3 regions of the Arthrobacter sp. FW306-06-A genome follow, and region 1 is predicted to be linked to each of the others. Evidence: riboswitches for the same ligand, from Rfam matches in the RefSeq annotation. Region 1 holds a riboswitch; each other region holds the start of a gene.
The links. Region 1 has a riboswitch for cyclic di-AMP ahead of LFT49_RS22015 (NlpC/P60 family protein). Riboswitches for the same ligand answer to the same signal wherever they lie in the genome.
Positions count from the first base shown of each region.

Region 2: another riboswitch for cyclic di-AMP. It lies ahead of LFT49_RS04650 (C40 family peptidase); the one in region 1 lies ahead of LFT49_RS22015 (NlpC/P60 family protein).
Region 3: another riboswitch for cyclic di-AMP. It lies ahead of LFT49_RS22655 (M23 family metallopeptidase); the one in region 1 lies ahead of LFT49_RS22015 (NlpC/P60 family protein).

Region 1 is NZ_CP084554.1:41,681-46,410, forward strand. It holds gene LFT49_RS22005 (hypothetical protein) at 1-35, opposite strand, end outside; gene LFT49_RS22010 (DUF3188 domain-containing protein) at 169-408, opposite strand; gene LFT49_RS22015 (NlpC/P60 family protein) at 771-1,550, opposite strand; cyclic di-AMP (ydaO/yuaA leader) riboswitch at 1,554-1,751, opposite strand; gene lspA (signal peptidase II) at 2,096-2,572, opposite strand; gene LFT49_RS22025 (heavy metal translocating P-type ATPase) at 2,620-4,572, opposite strand; gene LFT49_RS22030 (ArsR/SmtB family transcription factor) at 4,569-4,730, opposite strand, start outside.
Region 2 is NZ_CP084552.1:968,635-973,364, reverse strand. It holds gene mobA (molybdenum cofactor guanylyltransferase) at 1-598, opposite strand, end outside; gene LFT49_RS04660 (HNH endonuclease) at 653-1,153, opposite strand; gene LFT49_RS04655 (NlpC/P60 family protein) at 1,418-2,191, opposite strand; gene LFT49_RS04650 (C40 family peptidase) at 2,354-3,040, opposite strand; cyclic di-AMP (ydaO/yuaA leader) riboswitch at 3,102-3,279, opposite strand; gene LFT49_RS04645 (M23 family metallopeptidase) at 3,408-4,229, opposite strand; cyclic di-AMP (ydaO/yuaA leader) riboswitch at 4,240-4,451, opposite strand; gene LFT49_RS04640 (metal-dependent transcriptional regulator) at 4,592-4,730, opposite strand, start outside.
Region 3 is NZ_CP084553.1:72,098-76,827, forward strand. It holds gene LFT49_RS21485 (hypothetical protein) at 65-541, opposite strand; gene LFT49_RS21490 (heavy-metal-associated domain-containing protein) at 787-1,116, opposite strand; cyclic di-AMP (ydaO/yuaA leader) riboswitch at 1,357-1,538, shown strand; gene LFT49_RS21495 (NlpC/P60 family protein) at 1,546-2,319, shown strand; cyclic di-AMP (ydaO/yuaA leader) riboswitch at 2,822-2,986, shown strand; gene LFT49_RS22655 (M23 family metallopeptidase) at 3,121-3,768, shown strand; gene LFT49_RS21505 (heavy metal translocating P-type ATPase) at 3,974-4,730, opposite strand, start outside.

The DNA of each region.
Region 1 (4,730 bases):
AGCATCACGACGGCTATGACCATAAACGCGGTCATCAGAAACCCGAGAAATCCCGGTGATACCTGATCGGGACTCAAACCGGGCCTCAGCCCGTCAGTTCCGGGACCGGGAGTAGGCATCGTGCTTAGGGCCTGCAGGCCAGCCGCGACGAAAGCGTTCTGCACTGGGTCATCCTTTTCTTGAAGAATTTCGAAGGCGTTTCTGGACCTGATGTCCGCGGATGACAACCCCTGCAGCGTGAAGCAGCAGTCCCGCGCCTATGACAGCCAGCGATGCAAACGACAGGGCCTCATTTTTGGCGGTCTGGCCAAAAATGTTAATCGCGATTCCCAGCGCAATCAGGGCCATGGCACTGAAAACAACCGCTTTGTACGATGCAGGTGCGGTGGCCCAAAACTCGTTTAGCACCCATCCAGCATATGCGGAAAAGCCATGCCCACCTTTTCACGTGCCGCCACGCAGGGGGTTGGCGCCCGCAGTACGTCTTGCCGTTCTCGCCGGAACTCCTCTGGAGGGTTCAACAGCCACGGGGCCTGTCCGTGGAAACGGGCGAGCCTTCGGCTGTACGGTTGCACCTCAGCACAACAGGCTTCGGCGGGACCTTCCGGCGTCTCCGGTCCCTTGGTGTGAGGGTGCAGAGGTTTTGAGGCGCCGGACCGGAGTAAGAGGCAGGGTACTCGACCCTCGACAGAGGGTCCAGTGTGCGAGGGCATGCTGAAGGCCGGTGATTCATTGCCCCCAAGGCATTGAATCACCGGCCTTCAGTGGTTTTATTTGCCTGCGCGCACGAAGGTCACGGCGCCTTTGGAGGTCATCCAGGTCAGGGGGTGGACCGCTGTTTCGTTCTTGCCGTTCAGGCCGGAGCTGAGGACTTGGCCGTTGCCGACGTAGATTCCTACGTGGCCGGGCTGCATGACCATGTCGCCGGGCTGGGGGTCGGTGACGACGGTGCCGTAGTTCATGAACTGCATCGGGCCGAGGTCGCCGACGGGGATGCCGGCAGCGTTGAGGGCGTTTTCGACCAGCCGTGTGCAGTCCTGGATCATACCGATCTGGGCGTAGGCGGAGGACAGCATGATGGCGTTGATCCCGCCCGCGGCCGGCGCGGGCGCCGGCGCGGCAGGGGTGACGGTGACCTGGGCCTTGGCGGGCGCAGCGGCTGGCTTCACAGTGGCAGCGCCCACGGGGACCGTGGCTTTGGGCGCTTCGGCGGCGACTGGCTTGGGTGCTTCCACGACGGGTGCAGGCGTGGTTTCCACTGCGGGACGCTCGAAGGTGATCTGGATCGTGGCGTCGGCGGTCAGCGGGGTCTGGGCCTGGCCTGCGACTTCGAGGGTGGATGCCGGCTCGGCGTCGCGCTGGGCCGGGGTGTCTGCTGCCTGGGCGGCGGTGATGCCACCGGTCAGGACGAGGCCGGAGGCTGCTGCGAGGACGGCTGCCTGGCGGCCTGCGGTGCCGGCGTTTGCGGCGACGGATTGGGACAGCACGGCGATGGCGCTGGTCTGGACGGAGACCGCGCGGTGGCGGCCGTGAGTTTTGCGCATGGGCATGAAAGGGCCTCTCCCACTGCCTGCGAGGTTAGCTGTCGGATTCGGATGGGAGACACCCGGCCGCGGTGGTGCACGAAAGGCACCAGGCACGGCTTCACCCCAAGGCCTGCTCGAAGCGGGCCAACTCTGGGTTCCCCGTCTCTGCCGGACGAATTTTACGAACGGATCCCTGGCAGCGGCAGAGTTAGGCAAGTCTGCTCGGGAGTGCCGTATTCGGAGAAACCGGCACGGTCAGACCCTATGTCACAAAAGCCCCATTTGTCACATTTGCGTAACGCCCTGACTGTGGTAACAACCTGCTTGGCACCCGGCAGATACGCGGGGGTATTTTCGGGGATGTCGTCAGTGACCTGGTCAGACCCCGCCGGTGCCTGCACTGCCTTCCACAGCCGTTCAATCCCAGCGCCCATCGATCCTTCATTTTCAAGGACCGGAAAAGCATGGAAGCAATGTCATCGATGTTGGTCGCTGCTAATACGGCCGTCGTGGCCAGGATGAGCAAGTCACTTCCAGCGTCAGGAGGCCCGTGTCCGGACTGCAGCTGGTTACGCCTTTTCCTGTTCGCGGGATCCCAGCAGGCTGCCCAGCACGTACAGCCCTACGCCGACGGTGACGAACACGTCGGCGAGGTTGAAGGTGGGAAACCAGCCGCTGTGCAGGTAGTCCACGACGCCGCGCCCGTCCATCCGGTCCACAAGGTTCCCGGCACCGCCGCCAACCACCATCGCCGCACCCGCCCGGGAGAGCGCCGGCATGGCGGGGGCGGTGGACACTGCGTACCAGGCCATGGCCAGGACGATGATGGCGGTCGCGGCAATGACCAGCCACGGGGCGAGGTTAGCCCCGAGGCTGAAAGCGACCCCGGTGTTGTACAGCAGTTTCAGGTTCACCAGGCCCAGATCGACCGTGGCACCGTTGGAGAGCAGTTCCTCGGCCAAGGCCTTGATAACCAGGTCGGCCACCCCGAGCACGGCGGCCGAGACGAGCAGGCCAATTTTTACCCGCCATGCTTTGGCGCCAATTGGTGGTGTCCTTGCCGGATCTGCCGGATCTGCCGGTGACGGGACGCTCACGCGGCAGGTTCCAGTGCCGGCGCGGGTTTGGCCGCCCGGAGTGCTGTCTTGCGGCTGATCCGGCCGGCGCGGACGCCGTTGCCGATCACCACGATTTCGGCGAGTTCGTGGATCAGGACGACCGCAGCCAGTCCCAGGGCGCCGACCAGTGCCAGCGGGATCAGGATTGCGATCAGCAGCAGGGACAGGCCCACGTTCTGCAGCATGATGGACCGGGTCCGGCGGGCGTGGTCCAGGACCTGGGGCAGGTGGTTCAGGTCCTCGCCCATCAGGGCGATGTCGGCGGTTTCAATGGCGACGTCGGTGCCCATGGCGCCCATGGCAATACCGGTGTCGGCGGTGGCCAGGGCCGGGGCGTCGTTGACGCCGTCACCGACCATGGCGGTGGGCTGGCGGGACTTCAGGGTCCGGATGATCTCGGCCTTGTCTTCCGGGCGGAGGTCGGCGTGGACTTCGGTGATGCCTGCGTCCTTGCCCAGGGCCGCGGCGGTGATCGCGTTATCACCGGTGAGCATGGCCGTGGTGTACCCGGAGGCGGTCAGCCGGGCGATGACGTCCCGGGCTTCGGGGCGCAGTTCGTCACGGACTGCCACGGCACCAATGACTTCGCCGGCGGATTCGATCAGGACGGCGGTGGCGCCTGCCGTTTGCATCCGCTCGACATCCCCGGCAAGGGCGCCGGCGTTGATCCAGCCGGGGCGGCCCAGCCGGACGGTCTTGCCTTCGAAGCGGCCTTCCAGGCCGGCGCCGGGGACGGTGTCCACGTCGGTCACGTCGGCCCTGGCCGGGGATGCGGCGAGGATGGCTCGGGCCAGGGGGTGTTCGATGCGGGCCTCCAGCCCGGCTGCGAGGGCAAGAACGTCTTCGCGGGTAGTGGTCCCGGCGGCGGCGACATCGATGACTTCGGGCTTGTTCCGGGTCAGGGTGCCGGTCTTGTCCAGGGCGATGGTGCGGATCTTGCCGAGGGTTTCCAGTGCGCCGCCGCCCTTGATCAGCACGCCGATGCGGCTGGCGGCGCCGACGGAGGCGACAACGGTGACCGGGACGGAGATCGCCAAAGCGCACGGCGATGCGGCCACGAGGACGACCAGGGCGCGTTCGAACCACAGCAGCGGCTCTCCGACGATGAAGCCGAAGGCGATGATCAGGGCCGCGGCGATCAGGATGCCGGGGACGAGCTTGCTGGCGATGTTGTCCGCCAGGCGCTGCCCGGGTCCCTTGCGGGACTGTTCGGCCTCGACGATGTGCACGATGCGGGCCAGGGAGTTGTTCTCCGCGGTGCTGGTGACTTCGACTTCCAGCGGCCCGGTGCCGTTGATGGACCCGGCGTAGACCTCGCTGCCGGGACCGGCCTCCACCGGCACGGATTCACCGGTCAGGGCCGAGGTGTCCAGGGAGGTGCGGCCGGTGATGATCCGGCCGTCGGTGGCCAGCCGTTCGCCCGGGCGGACGACCATCCGGTCCCCCGGAACGAGCTCGGCCGGGTCAACGGTGACCTCCGTTCCGCCGCGAAGGACTGTCGCTTCGGCCGGGACGAGGTCCAGCAGGGCCCGCAAGCCGCGCCGGGTTTTGGCCAGCGAGTATTCCTCCAACCCTTCGGAAATGGAGTAGAGGAAGGCGAGCATCGCCGCTTCCTCGAACTCGCCAAGGGCGACGGCGCCGACGGCGGCGATCGTCATCAGGGTCCCGACGCCGATCCTGCCCTTGACCAGGCGGCGCAGGGTGGAGGGAACAAAGGTCCACGCCGCGACCAGCAGCGCCCCGATTTCCAGGACCAGGCGCAGCCAGTCCGGGCCCCCGGTCAGGGACAGGGCCCAGACGGCCACGAGCAGCACACCCGAGATCGCGGCGGCCCGGATCTCGTTGATCTGCCAGAAGCCGACAGCTTCCTCGGCCTCTTCGGCCGCGGTTTCGGGCTTGTCGTCGCTGCAGCCGCAGGCATCGCTCATCGGGCGTTCTCCTTCGTCAGTTCCACGTTTGTCAGTACGGCGCCGGTGCTTCCGGTGCCGTAGTTCGGGCACAGGCTGACCGCGTTGCCGGTGGTGGCAAGCAGGATCTCGGCCTGGGCAAGCATGTCCATCAACTCGGGGCGCGACAGCGAGTAATG
Region 2 (4,730 bases), on a different contig from region 1:
CTGTGACAAGCTGCACGTCCAGACTAGCAAGGAGAGCCCGGACGGAGCCGTTGACCAACGCGTCGCGTGCGGCCAACTCCGCGCAGGCTTGTTTTAACCCGGGCGTGCTGTAAAAGGCCGCCAGCGGCTGGACCTTCCCGTCGCCGGCCAGGGCCATCACGCCGCCTCCTCCGCCTCCCCCGGGGCGTGCTGCAGATGCGGCAAGAGCCTTCCGCAACACGGCCACCGCTTCGGAGGCCAACGGCATATCGCAGGCCAGCACCAGGGTGAAGGGGGCCGCTCCGCCATTTTCGCCCAAGGTGTTCAAACCAGCCGCGATGGCAGCGGCAGGCCCTGCGAACGGCGGCTCTTCCCGACAGGTGAGCACGTCGGCCGGCCAGGCTGCCGGGGATACAGGGCGGGGTGTTGTGCTTTGGGATGGCAGGAAGGCGCTGTCGCCGACGACGACAGTGCGGCGGGCGCCGGCTGCGGCGTCCAGGGCCCGTTCCAAGAGCGTTTGGCCTTGGAAGACAAGGGACTGTTTGGGTACCCCGCCCAGCCGCGAGGACCGGCCCCCGGCCAAAATCAGGGCATCAAAAACCAGGCTGTTCTCTTGCACTCCCCCAGCCTAGCCATCAGGCGGGGCAGCGATCACTCCCGTCGAAAGCGGAGGTCAGGCGGCGCGTTCGGGCAGGAGGAACGGATCCCACGCGGGCGTGGGCTTTTCCAGTTCCTTGATCTGCCAGTTGGTGCCGCGCGGAGGCTCCGGCACAAAGCGCAGGCTCCAGCCCATCTCGGTCGGGGTGTGGTCGCCCTTGACGTTGTTGCAGCGAAGACAGGCTGCCACCAGGTTCTCCCACGAGTCAGCCCCGCCCCGGGACTTGGGGTGCACATGGTCGATGGTATGCGCTGCCTTGCCGCAGTATGCGCATTTATGGCCGTCGCGTCTGAGTACGCCCCTGCGGCTGACAGCCGTGGAGTGGTTGTATCGGGGCCGGATGTACCGGTTGAGGAGGATCACGGACGGGCGGCCCAGGACGTCCGTGGGTCCCACGACAGGGTCATCCCCTTCGGCCACGACGCTCGCCTTGCCCGTGAGCACAAGCACCAGCGCCCGGCGGAAAGTAATGACCGCCAGCGGTTCATATCCAGCATTCAGAACGAGAGTGCGCATGCACTTACCTCTTCACGGCCGCACCCGTCAGGGGCACGAGGGCCGGCTGCCCTCGGCATGTCCGGGCTATGGATCGACATCACAAGAGTAAACAGAGAAGTGCAAAATCAGGTAATCGCCGCCCGGATTCCCTGCGGGGAACGTTCCCCAGCAGGGCAGGCATCAGTCCCCTGCGGGGAACTTCTTAAACGCCAAGGACCCCCGCTGCGAGGGCGGGGGTCCTTGGACAAGCACTGGCTGTTGCCAGTGCCGGACATGCGGTGCTTACCTGACGTGGATGAAAACCGGCCCGGAGCCCACGTTTGCGCTGAAGACCACGGTGTCGTTGCCGTTGAAGCCGCCATGCACGGCCATGCCGTTTCCGGCGTAAACAGCGATGTGTGCCATTCCTCCGCCACCATCGGCGTAGTAGATCAGGTCGCCGGGCTGTGCCTGGGAAGCAGGCACCGTGTCCCCCAGGGACAGGTAGCCGGCGGGCCAGTCGTGGAAGTGGATGCCGACGGCGGCCAGGGCGTTGGTCACCAGCATGGTGCAGTCCTGGTGGACGCCAAGCTGGGCGTAGGCGGCGGAGAGGATTGCAGCACCCTTGCCGCTGGCAGAAGCCTGGGCTGCGGGAGCGGCCGGGGCAGCGGCGGTGGCGACCTTGGCGGTGACCTTGGGAGCGGCAACGGGCTGGGCGGCGGGAGCAGGGGCAGCTTCCTCCACCTGAACCTGGGGCTCGGGCTCGACGACGGGGGCCGGCGTGGTGGTCACAGCTGGCTTCTCGAAGCTGATCGCAATGGTGGAAGCGGCGGAAATCGGGGCGTCGACGGCGGATTCAACTTCCAGCGCGGAGGCGGGAGCAGAGTCGCGCTTGACGTTGGCATCGGCGGCGTTGGCCGCAATGCCGCTGGTCAGGACCAGGCCGGAAGCGGCGGCGATGACCGCAGCCTGGCGGCCCATGCCGCCGGCGTTGTCGCTGACAGCCTTGGCAATGACAGCGATCGAGTTGGTCTTGGTGACCTCGGCGCGGTGCCGTGCGGTAGCACGAGTCGTCATCAGTTCTCTCTTTCGTTTTCCTTGCAACCGCAGGTAGGCAGGCAAAGTGTGTTGGACGCGCCGGCATCTTGGGGGTACGCCGGCGCGTCCCGAACGGGGATGTGGTTTCTAGCGAAGAAGCTTTGGGCAAAGAAATAGCCCTTGGAGCACGGAGCCCAAGAACTATTTGTTGAGGTGGTAGTACGACGAGGTACCGGTGGCTGCAGGCGAGTGGAGCAGCGTGCCCTGTGAGGGGTTGAGTGCGCTGATCATCATGCCGTTGCCGACGTAGATGCCAACGTGGGCGCCGCCGTTCTGGACAACCAGGTCACCCGGCTGCGGCGCGGAGGTGGGGGTCATGATGCTCCACGCGTTGGTGCGGGGAATGCTGATGCCTGCCTGGGCGTAAACCCACTGCACGAACCCGGAGCAGTCCCAGCCGGTGACGGGGCTGGTGCCGCCCCACACGTACGAGTGGCCGATGCCGGTGTAGGCGATGGCTGCGATGCCCGAGGTCGCCGCCGAGGAGACGGTCTGGGCGGTCTTGGCGGCCGGCGCGGCGTCCTGGCCGGCAGCAGCAGCAGCGGTGGCCGTGTCGGTGGACTGGGTACGCACCGGCTGCACCTTGGGAGCAGCGGTGGTTTTGACCACGGGACGTTCAAAGGAAACCGTGGCGGTGGGGGCAGCGGTGACTGCGAGGGCCGTTTGGGCCGAACCGGACTCAGTGGAAGCTGAGACACCGGCAGTGGTATCAGCAGCAGTGGCCGGCAGGCCCATGCTCAGGATCAGGCCCGAGGCGGCTGCCACAACGGCAGCCTGGCGGCCTACGGTCCCGGCATTTGCACTCACGGCCTTGGAAACGGCATCCAAGGGGTTGGTGCGAACCGTTTGCGCACGGTGGCGCGCAGAATTATGGCGTGAAGACACGAAGGTAGCCTCTCCCAATGCCTGCGAGGTGAGCTGTCGGATTCGGATGGGAGTCACCCGGCCACGCTGCTTCCTGGGAAGCTTGTGACTTAACCCCAAGGCCTTCTGAATGAAGGCCGAAATTGGTTCCCCCGCCCCTGCCAGACGATGAAATGCGAACGGACCTTGAGCGGTGGCAGAGTTAGGCAATCCACTCAAGAGCGTCAACTTCGGAAAAGTTGACGCGAGTTAGACGGTACAACAGTTTTGTTTCAATGTCACATTCAGGTCACGGCTAGTCACGGCGATCTGAGAGTGCGCAATCATTCGGTTACAACCAGCCCATGGGATCGACCACTTCGCCATTGACCTGGACTTCGAAGTGCAGGTGGCAGCCGGTGGACGCACCAGTGGTGCCGCTCAGCGCCACCACATCCCCGCGGGAGACGGTCTGGCCCACCTTCACATTGAAGGACGACAGGTGGTTGTAGGTGGTTTCCAGCCCGTTCCCGTGGTCGATGACCACTCGGTTTCCGCCGCCGAACTGATGCCAGCCCGCGAAGGTCACGGTACCCGTGGCGGCCGCCAGGACGGATGTCCCACACTGCGCCACGAAGTCCTGGCCCCGGTGGAAGTCGCCCGAGCCTCCAGTAATCGGGCTGACCCGGTAACCGAAGGGGGAAGCGGTGGCAAGGGATGCCAGCGGTGCGGCCAGGGTGCCGGCTGACGCGGCACGCGTCACGGAGCCGGCCGACTGGGCACTCAGCAGTTGCTTTAGCTTCCCGTCCGGGTCCGCCTGGGTCACCACGGCGGACCGGCTGAAGTCGATCTGGGCACCGATGTCGGCCGAGATCTCGGGCTGCGGCGTGACAGAGGAGGCTGCAAGCGGGGCGCTGCCGGCGGCATCAGTGGCCATAACGGGACTTGTGGCGGGCACGGTCACGGTCAGCACCAGGCCGGTGGCTGCCAGGGCAATGCCGGCCTTCTGGCCGATGCCGCTGGCAGCGGCAAACTCCGTCATCTGGCGGAACGGACCCCGGCGGCGGCGGGCGTCGCGATGGAGGTCGCGGGGGCGCTCCGCTGCGACAACTTCGACAACCCGCGGCGCCGAAGGGGGGCCGGCAGCACGGCGGCGTCCCCGGGGGGTTTGCATGGTCAAGAAGGGTTCCTCTCTGGAAAAGCCTGCGGAGTTAGCTGTCGGATTCGGGTCAGAGAGATCAAAGACCCGGCCCGCCAAGGGCAAGCTTCTGCGCAGGGGTATTCCCGGAAGAATCCTTCACTGGAGAGGCTTGCTGCTGACGGACTTCACCCCAAGGCAGTCCCCCGCTGCCGCTTGTGGTTCCCCCGCCTCTGCCAGTAACGACTCGTGCACCCGATCCGCTGGCAGAGCTCGGCTCCGGATCAGGTAACGCTTAAGTTTCAAACGACTGGTTCTACTATAGGGGCTTAAGACCCTAGGTAACAATTCCGTTATCTTTGGCTGGAAGGGCAGGTCCGGGGTATGGAAGTTTCGCTTCAGCCCTGCTTGACGGCCACAAAGACGTGTGCGGCAACCTCCGGCGGAAGCTCCAGCGCTCCTTCAATCCCGGCCACCCGCACCGAGATGTAGTCGCCCACGCGCTCCAGGGCCACTGCAGCGCCGGGCCGGATTCCG
Region 3 (4,730 bases), on a different contig from region 1:
TATTTGCTGCTGGCTAACTGGCTGGACGATGGCGCCGGTTGAAGGCACGGCGCGGTGGAGTGGTTTACGTCCGGCTGATACAGAGGTCACCGGGGGAGGGGCTGCCCGGTGAGTAGGCATAGGTGCTGCCGAGCGCAGCGGCGGCACCAAAATCGGGCAGATCGTAGGGCGCTGTTCCCGGCAGTGGAGCTGCGAGAGTCGTATGTCCCGGGGCAAGGACACAGGCGGCGTCACCGGCAGACATCTCGGTGCACGACCCCGCCGGGTCACAGGACGACAAGGAGAAGGAACCCGCGGCCGCCGGATCATTTGAGGCCACACCTCTTGACGTCCCCATGGCGTGGACGTGGCTGGCCGTCATGGTCTGCAGCTGCGTCGACCCCCCTGGGCCTGCCATTGACATGGAGGAACCCGGGGGCATGTCGTGGGCGCCGCTCATGACGTGCATGCCAAAGATGCCGGCAATGATGGCCAGGGCCGCGGTCAGGAACCCTCCCCGCAGGAGGAGGGCCGTGAGAAGGCGACGATGCGCTGGAGTCACGACTCTTCCTCCTTTCCGTAGAGTTCTCACTACAAGGGTAAACCTGCAGAATGTGCCTGCCGGCCCGCTCCTTCTAGTTCAAACGCGCGGGCCTGCATGTCCGTCTACCGGCGTCGGCGTCGGGATGGTGGCTTTCCGGCACAAGCCGCCCGGGGGCACCTGCGGGTGCTGTCATTGTGGAACGGCCCTCCTCCCCGGAAAGCACAATGCCCCGCGCGAGGAGAGGCTCCGGGGACGTGCAGACATTAGATTCCGACGAAGGTATACCCGGCGGCAGTCACAGCCTCCCGCGTCGCTGCCGCGTCAACCGTACCTTGCACCCACAGACGGGAACGGCCGCCAGGGACGAGATCAACGGAGGCAGACTCCACCCCATCAACGGCAGAGACGGCCTTCTCGACCGTCTGAACGCAGTGCCCGCAGGTCAAGCCGTCCACAGCGAATTCAACGGTAGTGGCACCGGCGGCTGCGGTGGGGGCAGGGGCGGCTTCAGTCGAGCAGCAGCTGCACCCGGACGCGGAGGAAGCAAGCGGCAGCTGGGTACGGTTTTCGGTTCCACACATGTCAGTTTCCATTCCTTGACGAAGGACTAATGGGCGCTGGGATTGAACGGCTGTGAAAGCCGGGCGCAGGGGCCGGCCGGGACATACCACTTCACTGACAACAACAGAAACTATACCGGGTGGGGGTATCGGGAAGAAAGGAGATGTCCTGTGATAAGCATCTCATGTTATTCAAATGTGACAAATGAGGCCTGCGTGAAGTACGGTCGAAGCCGTGCCGGTTTCTCCGAATGCGGCACTCCCGAGCGGACTTGCCTAACTCTGCCGCTGCCCGGGATCCGTTCGCAACTTTCGTCCGGCAGAGACGGGGAAACCAACAGTGGCCTGCTGCGGGCAGGTCTTGGGGTGAAGCCGTGCCTGGTGCTTTTGGCGCCGGTCCGGCCGGGTGTCTCCCATCCGAATCCGACAGCTAACCTCGCAGGCAGTGGGAGAGGCCCTTTCATGCCCATGCGCAAAGCTCACGGCCGCCACCGCGCGGTCCCTGTCCAGACCAGCGCCCTTGCGGTGTTGTCCAAATCGGTCGCCGGAAACGCCGGTGCCGCCGGCCGGCAGGCGGCCGTTATCGCCGCGGCGTCCGGCCTTGTCCTGACCAGTGGCATTGCCGCCCAGGCAGCCGATGCCCCGGCCCAGCGTGAGGCGGAGCCGGCTCAGGCACTGGAAGTCGCCAGCCAGGTCCAGGCCCCGCTCAGTGCGGACGCAACGGTCCGGATTTCCTTCGAGCGCCCCGCGGTGGAGACCACCCCGGCGCCGGTGGTGGAAGCACCCAAGCCAGCCGCCGTCGAGGCGCCCAAGGCGTCCGCCGCACCCGTGGTGGCTGCAGCGGCTGCGCCCGTGAAGGCGCGGGTGACGGTTGCCCCTGCTGCTGCCGCTCCTGTAGCCGCGCCCGTGGCCGGCGGTATCAACGCCATCATGGTTTCCTCCGCCTACGCCCAGATCGGCATGATCCAGGACTGCACCCGACTGGTCGAAAACGCCCTCAACGCTGCCGGTATCCGTGTCGGGGACCTGGGTCCCATGCAGTTCATGAACTACGGCACCGTGGTCACCGACCCGCAGCCCGGCGACATGGTCATGCAGCCCGGCCACGTAGGAATCTACGTCGGCAACGGCCAGGTCCTCAGCTCGGGCCTGAACGGGAAGAACGAAACCGCAGTGCACCCGCTGACCTGGATGACCTCCAAGGGCAGCGTCACGTTCGTCCGCGCCGGTAAGTAAGCCACTGAAGGGCCGGTGATGCACTGCCTTGGGGGCTGTGCATCACCGGCCCTTCAGCACTTCTGCCCCGGTTGGACGCAGATTCATCCCGTAACGGCGGTCCAAAGCGGCGCGACCGCACATGGTTGGTAGCCACCAGGACCGAGCTGGCGGCCATCGCAGCGCCGGCGATCATCGGGTTGCGCAGGCCCAGCGCGGCGACCGGGATGCCGACGGCGTTAGAGAAGAACGCCCAAAACAGGTTGGTCTCTATGCGCGCCAGCGTACGGCGGGGCAGCCAATCGGTTGCGCGATCCGGCCGGGTCAGTGCCCGTAACCACCGGATCGCCCGATCACGATGTCCGCCCGCCACCGTGCGGGCAATGCGCGCTGCTTGGGTCAGGCAGCCGCGAGTGGAGTGAATAACGGATTTGTAACTTATGCGAACGGTTCGCTACTCTAGGGAGGCATACCCCTGGCGGGTATGTGTTGCCCGCTACGCCAAACCCCGCCGGCGGCCTATAACTATGAATTTCTCAAGGCGGGGGCGGAGGATCCACTTACGGCGCGCGCGGAGCGCGCCTTGGGGCGAAGCTACTTGGCGGCTGCGCTGCCGCGCGTCCTCCAGCAGCCGGACAGTCCACTCGTCCGAATCCGACAGCTAACTTCGCCGGCGCCGAGAGGACCACTATCTTGTCTGCCCAGCCCAAACACGGCCGTCGCCGTGCCCTTCCTGCTCCCAGGCCACGCCGCCCCCTTATGCGTGACGCTGCCATTCTGCTGCGGAGCCAACAGTGGGGCGTTACAGCTGCCGTCACGGGAATGATCGCCCTGACGGCCCTTTCGGCTGCGCAGGCCGACCCGGGTGGCCGCGCCGGAGCCCCGGACCGGACCGCCGCGTCCACAGTTCCTGCCGTTGAGGCTGCCGTTACCGCAGTGCCGACCGCCATCCTGACCTTTGACAGCCCCGCAGTGACCTCCCAGCCGGCTCCTGAACCGGCGTCGCCCGTGGAGGCTGCCGGAACGGTTTCAGGATCGACCCCAGTGGCACCGGATGCGGTGGCCCCCACTGAGCAGTCCAGCGGCCTGAGGGCACCACTGGCCGCCATGAATGTGAGCTCCCCCTACGGATTCCGTGTCAGCCCCATCACCGGAGCTGCCGGCGAACTGCACACTGGCGTCGACCTGACAGGAGCATGCTCGACTCCGGTGTTCGCTGCGGGCTCAGGGAAAGTCGTCGAGGCGGGCTGGAGCCCATATGGCGGTGGCAACCGGATCGTTGTGGATCATGGCAACGGGATGAAGACCACATACAACCACTTGGCCAGCATCGGTGTTTCTATCGGGCAACCAGTAACGCAGGGCCAAGAGATTGCGGGCGTTGGTACGACCGGGGCGTCAACTGGTTGCCATCTTCATTTCGAAGTCGTAGTCAACGGTGCCACCGTCAATCCCTCGGCCTACATTTAACGAGACACGAGGATTCCGGCTATGATCCGTCAGCTGTTCCTGGTTGCGGAAACTCAGACCGCCCGCTGACCTGGATGGCCTCCAAGGGCGCCGTCACGTTCGTCCGCGCGGGTAAATAAACTACTGAAGGCCGGTGATGTGCTGCCTTGGGGGCTGTGCATCACCGGCCTTCAGCATGTCTGCCGCAGGTGGGCGGCGTTTCACCTCATTGCGTCCGTCCGAAGCGGCGCAACCGCAGCGAGTTGGTCACCACCAGGACCGAGCTGGCGGCCATCGCGGCGCCGGCGATCATCGGGTTCAGCAGGCCCAGCGCGGCGACCGGGATGCCCACGGCGTTGTAGAAGAACGCCCAGAACAGGTTCGTCTTGATCGTGGCCAACGTCTTTCGGGACAGCCCGATGGCTTCCGCGACCTGCCCCAGATCGCTTCCCATGACCGTCAGGTCTGCGGCGGCGATGGCCACGTCGGTCCCGCTGCCCATGGCGATGCCCAGGTCAGCCTGGGCCAGGGCCGCGGCGTCATTAACGCCATCCCCTGCCATCGCCACGGTCGCGCCGGATTTCTGCAGCCGGCGCACGGCCTCGACCTTGCCTTCGGGCAGGACCCCTGCCAGCACATCCGCGGCCGGGATGCCCACCTTCGCGGCAACGGCCAGCGCCGCGGAGGCGTTGTCGCCGGTCAGCAGGATCGGACGCAGTCCGAGTTCCTTCAACCTGCCGATCGCGGCAGCCGAGCCCGGTTTGATGGTGTCGGTGAGGCTGATCAGGCCCGCGGCCTGCCCGTTCACGCCGACCCAGATCACGGTCGCTCCGGAGTCCTCCAGCGCGTGCAGATGCTCCAGGCTTTCGGCGGGGGTGTCGATGCCGTTGTCCTTGAGCCATCCGGCGCGTCCGACGACGATTGAGCGTCCGTTGACGGTGCCGCGCACGCCCCCGCCCGGGGCGCTGACGAAGTCGGCCACC